2 regions of the Enterobacter cloacae complex sp. HYC074_NIDB genome follow, and region 1 is predicted to be linked to the other one. Evidence: predicted binding sites of a transcription regulator. Region 1 holds the regulator's gene; the other holds the start of a gene.
What was found. The regulator LexA, encoded in region 1, represses DNA repair genes until DNA is damaged. The targets are predictions, from matches to a motif close to TNCTGTATGTACATACAGNA.

Region 2: a site for LexA is predicted at 1,534-1,553, ahead of mutH (DNA mismatch repair endonuclease MutH). Genes of this name have one in related genera too.

The regions. Positions count from the first base shown of each region.
Region 1 is NZ_CP114214.1:393,153-396,290, reverse strand. Features, by position in the region: gene dinF (MATE family efflux transporter DinF) at 1-1,267, opposite strand, end outside; gene lexA (transcriptional repressor LexA) at 1,331-1,939, opposite strand; gene O1724_RS01910 (diacylglycerol kinase) at 2,048-2,416, opposite strand; gene plsB (glycerol-3-phosphate 1-O-acyltransferase PlsB) at 2,571-3,138, shown strand, end outside.
Region 2 is NZ_CP114214.1:3,825,533-3,828,670, reverse strand. Features, by position in the region: gene O1724_RS18610 (NADP(H)-dependent aldo-keto reductase) at 1-132, opposite strand, end outside; gene O1724_RS18605 (YgdI/YgdR family lipoprotein) at 265-483, opposite strand; gene mutH (DNA mismatch repair endonuclease MutH) at 612-1,304, opposite strand; gene rppH (RNA pyrophosphohydrolase) at 1,988-2,518, shown strand; gene ptsP (phosphoenolpyruvate--protein phosphotransferase) at 2,531-3,138, shown strand, end outside.

The DNA.
Region 1 (3,138 bases):
AAAGGCCACGCAGTGAGAGAAAGACCGCCAACGCCAGCCACAGACCATGATTGCCGAGATACGGCAGGGTCAGCAGCGTCAGGCCGAACCCCGCCGCCGCGACGGCCATGCTGTTGCGCATCTCCGCCCCTCGCGTCGCACCAATAAACATGCCGTCCAGCAAATAGCACCACACGCCCACCACCGGTAATACTACCTGCCAGAGGATGTAGCGATCGGCCAGCTCACGTAGCGCGGGCAACGAGGTGAGTAGCGCGACAATATGCTCACCAAAACAGGCGTACACCAGAGCAAAGACCAGCGCCACCAGGCCCGCCTGACGACAGGCAGCACGCCAGACCTCACGTAACTGGCCGCTTTCACGCGCGCCATAGGCCTGCCCTGAATGCGCCTCGACGGCGTAAGCAAAACCATCCAGCGCGTAAGCGGTAAAGGTCAGTAACGTCATGAGCACTGCGTTGACTGCGACGATTTCAGGCCCAAGACGCGCACCAAAAACGGTTAAGGCGCCAAAGCAGAGTTGCAGCAGGAGCGAACGGAGCATGATGTCGCGATTAAGCGCCAGCAGCTTACGAATGTTGCCGCGCCAGGCCGATTTCAGCAGATCCAGGGTGATACCGCGCATCGCCAGTACGCGCCAGACCATTCCCAAACCAATTAGCAGCGTACCGTACTCGGCAATCGCCGTGGCCAGCGCCGCGCCCCGGACGTTCATGTGCAGCCCCATCACCAGCCACAGATCGAGCATAATGTTAAGCAGGTTGCCCACCACCAGCAGGATCACCGGCGCGCGGGCGTACTGCACGCCCAGCAGCCAGCCCAGCAGGACCAGGTTTGCCAGTGAAGCGGGCGCGCTGAGCCAGCGAATTTCGAGGAACCGCCGGGCCTGTTCCAGTACGGCATCGCTGCCGCCTACAATATGGAGCGCAAGATCAATCAGCGGCGTACGCAACAGAACGATTAACGCGCCGGCACCGAATGCCAGAATGAGCGGCTGAACCAGCGCACGCGCCAGACGCAGGGGATCTTTTGCACCATACGCCTGGGCCGTCAGGCCCGTCGTACTCATGCGCAGAAAAAGCAGCAGCATAAAGAGAAAGCTGGTCGCCGTTGCGCCGATCGCGACGCCGCCGAGATAAATCGGCGAATCGAGATGCCCGATAACCGCCGTATCCACCAGCCCAAGCAGAGGAACGGTAATATTGGAAAAAATCATCGGTAGCGCAAGACGCCACAACGCCTTATCGGCAGAAGTTAGCAATGCCATGGAAATTACCGGAATCAGAAAACAGGCCAGGCTGTAGAGGAACTACAGCCTGTCAGGAAGAGATTACAGCCATTCACCGTTGCGGATAACGCCGACCGCCAGTCCTTCAATAGAGAAGCTCTGCTCGCGGAGATCCACCACAATCGGGGAGAATTCATTGTTTTCAGGCAGAAGCTGCACGGTATTGCCTTGTTTCTTCAGGCGCTTAACCGTCACTTCATCATCAATGCGCGCCACCACGACTTGCCCGTTACGCACGTCCTGCGTTTTGTGTACCGCCAGCAGATCGCCATCCAGAATACCGATATCTTTCATGGACATTCCGCTAACGCGCAGCAGGAAATCGGCGCTCGGCTTGAACATGCCTGGATCAACCTGATAGTGCCCTTCGATGTGCTGCTGCGCCAGCAGAGGTTCACCTGCCGCTACGCGACCCACCAGCGGAATACCGCTCTCTTCTTCCACCAGCAGACGAATACCGCGTGAGGCGCCGGAAACAATCTCAATCACGCCCTTACGCGCCAGCGCTTTAAGGTGCTCTTCGGCAGCATTAGGAGAACGGAAGCCCAGACGCTGCGCAATTTCTGCACGCGTGGGTGGCATACCCGTCTGGCCGATATGATCCCGAATGAGATCAAACACCTCTTGCTGCCTGGTCGTTAACGCTTTCATACCGCCCCCTGGGTGTATATACAGTTATGCTGTGAGTATATACAGTCAAAGGCGATTTTGGAACCAAAAACTGCACAAAAAACCAGGGACTTAATTATTCCTCGAGGCTCATCGGAAATGCGACCAAAGCAGCGTGACCCAGGTGATCGCCGCAGTGATAATCGCCAGCAGTACGGCAGCGGAACCCATGTCTTTCGCCCGGCCAGACAATTCATGGAATTCCGACCCGATTCGGTCAACAACGGCCTCAATAGCGCTATTAAGAATTTCCACTATCATCACCAGAAAGACAGATCCGATGAGCAGTACGCGGGTGATAGCATCAACATCAAGGAAGCAGGCGATGACAACGGCAACGATTGCAGCAACCGCCTCCTGGCGGAAAGCGGCTTCATTAACCCATGCAGCGCGGAAACCTTTCCATGAATAACCGGCAGCTTTAATGATTCGAGTTAACCCAGTGGTATTATTGGCCATTAAAAGAACCTTTTATGATAAATAGCGTCTGTAACTAAAGCCGCAGCGCGTTTTGCTGCAACCTGAAGTATGACGGGTAACAACAGAAATTTTGCGCGCTTTCTGTTATCCTTGCGCCGCAATTGCATTATTAACCAGAGGCTTTACATCGTTTATGTCCGGCTGGCCACGAATTTACTACAAATTACTTAATTTACCATTAAGCGTCCTGGTAAAAAGTAAGTCTATCCCAGCAGAACCTGCGCTGGAATTAGGGCTCGATACGTCGCGCCCTATTATGTACGTTTTGCCTTATAACTCGAAGGCAGACCTGCTGACGCTTCGCGCTCAATGTCTGGCGCACGATTTACCTGACCCACTTGAACCGCTGGAAGTCGACGGTACGCTGCTGCCACGCTACGTGTTCATCCATGGCGGGCCGCGCGTGTTCACCTATTACACGCCGAAAGAAGAGTCCATTAAGCTGTTCCATGATTACCTCGATCTGCACCGCAGCAACCCCGATCTGGACGTGCAGATGGTGCCGGTGTCGGTGATGTTTGGCCGTCGTCCGGGGCGCGAAAAAGGGGAAGAGAACCCGCCGCTGCGTATGCTCAACGGCATTCAGAAGTTTTTCGCCGTCTCCTGGCTGGGACGCGACAGTTTTGTCCGCTTCTCACCTTCCGTTTCACTGCGCCGCATGGCGGATGAACACGGCACTGACAAAATCATTGCGCAAAAGC
Region 2 (3,138 bases), 1.4 Mb from region 1:
AATGCCCTGGCTGACGGCGTAATCGAGTTGTGCATGGGCATCGGCTTCGCTGTTTTGTTCACCAAATGTCATGGTGCCCAACCCCAGTTGGCTGATCTCCAGAGCGCTGTGGGGGATACGATGATAATGCATAGCCGGTTTCCTTTTTTAGACATACAGACTGCGTCAGGAACCTCCCGACAAAGGAATATAAACATGGCAGAGGGAAGGCAAAAGGGGAAGGAAAAAATCAAAAAGGCCAGCAAGCTACTGACCTTTATCTGTTTAGCGCTCGATGATCTGGGAGACTTCGTCGCGATTAATCTGCATTTGATTGCCTTCGCGATCGCGGTAACTCACCAGACCGGTATCGTCGTCGACTTCGGGTTTGCCATCGGTCAGGATCATACGACCATCTTTCGTTGACATGACATAGTCGCTGCTACAACCCGATACCGCAAACGCTAAACCGACTGCTGAGATAATTACTGCCCATTTTTTCATCGTTCTCATCCTCACCTGGCTCGTATCAAATCATAGTGTAGTAATAACCTGATATTACGACAGGTGAAAGGGGGGAAATCTTAAAAAGGAGGAGATTATGTTAGCCGGAGCGCAAAATTAGTAAAAAACTATGTTTTCAATAGGAAGTGGCGTGCCAGCAGTGCCCCGGTGAAATTCTTTTTAAGATAGAAACCGCGCGGCAGCGTCAGGATCGGTTCGCCCTGTGCGCCTACCGCTTCAGTGAGCGCTTTGCTATTGGCGGCTTTAGGACGAAGTTGCAGCACTTCGCCATGCCGGGCGGTGATCCGCTCAACCTGTCCCAGCACAATCATGTCCATCAGCTCTTCCCAGTCCTGGGAAAGCAGTCTCTCCTCTTCATCATTCGGACTCCAGAGCAGCGGGGCGCCAACGCGACGCTCTGCCAGCGGGATCTGCCTGTCGCCCTCAACGGGTACCCACAACACCCGCTTCAGCTTATGCCTGACGTGGCTGGTTTCCCAGGTCACTCCGCTGTTACCCGTGAGCGGCGCAACGCAGACAAAGGTGGTTTCCAGCGGCCGCCCCTGGCTATCGATGGGGATCGTCTTCAGTTCCACCCCCAGCGCCGCAAAATCTTGCTCGGGTTTACTGCCCGCGCTTGCGCCCAGCCAGCGTTCCAGCAACACGCCGATCCAGCCTTTATCACGCTTCAGATCGTTGGGTATCGTCAACCCCGCCATCACGGCCAGCTCGCCCAGTGAATAGCCTGCCAGACGTTGCGCCTGCTGGAGCAACTGGGCTTCACTGACGGGAGGGGAGAGCAGTGGGGCGAGAGAATGCATACTAACAACCTTTTGATTAAAAAATGAGCTGATATTTTATCCCTTGTGGACAGAGTTTACCTTTTTCTGAGTGAATATCCCATGCGTATGATTTATTTCATCTTTTTTAGACTATAGCCCGTCGCGCCGCGGCTAAAAAACAGGTTGTGCAATTCTGGTCACTGACAATAAACAGGATCTTACACCATGTTATCCACAGAAAAATGGGATAACTGGGAATAACTGCCACTACTGTTTCAATTTACAGCCTTGACGTGCGATGAAAATCGAATTTTCACACAAATTGTGCCTAACTTATTGGCACAATCTGTGGATAAAACCGACGCTGTTCGATCTTTCATCAGCAGGAGGAACTTTGATGTGACGATCGTCACGTTAATCGCCTCTGGCACCCTTAATTCCAATCTAATATTATGAATTTAAATGATTTATTATTGGCAGGGTAAATTGGCGTTTCGTCGGGTTACAAGGTTGTTCATCGGTAATTCTGCACTTCTTCACAACTATATCCACAGAAAAGGTGAATAAAAATGGTCTCTGTCGCCCGCATCTGTTTATAACTCCTCACTAAATTGTGAGTTATTCAAATGTTATTAGGTTGCAGGCCTGTAAGAGAGTGGTTTACCGCCTCCCTGTAGTGTGAAACAATCATTCATATATCAGATTTAGTTTGGGGTAGTCCGGTGATTGATGACGATGGCTACCGCCCAAACGTAGGAATAGTAATTTGTAATCGTCAGGGCCAGGTGATGTGGGCCCGGCGATATGGTCAGCACTCCTGGCAGTTCCCGCAAGGCGGGATCAATCCTGGAGAGTCCCCAGAACAAGCGATGTACCGGGAGCTGTTTGAAGAGGTTGGTTTAAGCCGAAAAGATGTTCGTATTCTGGCTTCGACCCGCAACTGGTTGCGTTACAAGTTACCGAAACGTTTGGTGCGTTGGGACACAAAGCCGGTTTGTATCGGCCAGAAACAGAAGTGGTTTCTTTTGCAGTTGGTGGGCAACGATTCAGATATCAATATGCAAACCAGCAGCACGCCAGAGTTTGATGGCTGGCGCTGGGTAAGCTACTGGTATCCGGTTCGTCAGGTCGTGTCATTTAAGCGCGATGTATATCGTAGGGTGATGAAAGAGTTCGCAAGTGTCGTGATGCAGCTTCAGGAGACGCCTCCGAAGCCACAGAGCGCACCTGCCTGGCGACGTAAAAGAGGTTAAGCTACGCAAATCATGCTCACCCGCTTGCGAGAAATAGTTGAAAAGGTTGCCAGTGCGCCTCGCCTCAACGAGGCGCTGAATATTCTGGTGACGGACATCTGTCTTGCGATGGAAACCGAGGTCTGTTCGGTCTACCTGGCCGATCATGACCGACGTTGCTACTACCTGATGGCAACCCGCGGTTTAAAAAAACCACGGGGACGTACCGTCACGCTCGCGTTTGATGAAGGTATTGTTGGCCTGGTCGGGCGACTGGCGGAGCCAATCAACCTTGCCGATGCGCAAAAACACCCCAGCTTCAAATATATCCCTTCCGTCAAAGAGGAGCGGTTCCGCGCTTTCCTTGGCGTGCCGATTATTCAGCGCCGCCAACTGCTTGGCGTGCTTGTTGTCCAGCAACGAGAGTTGCGGCAGTACGACGAAAGCGAGGAGTCTTTCCTCGTCACGCTGGCAACGCAGATGGCTGCTATCCTCTCCCAGTCTCAGCTGGCAGCCCTTTTTGGGCAGTATCGTCATACCCGCATCCGCGCGCTTCCGGCCTCGCCGGGCGTCGCGATTGCCGAAGGCTGGATGGATGCCACGCTCCCGCTGATGGAGCAGGTCTACGAAGCCTCGACGCT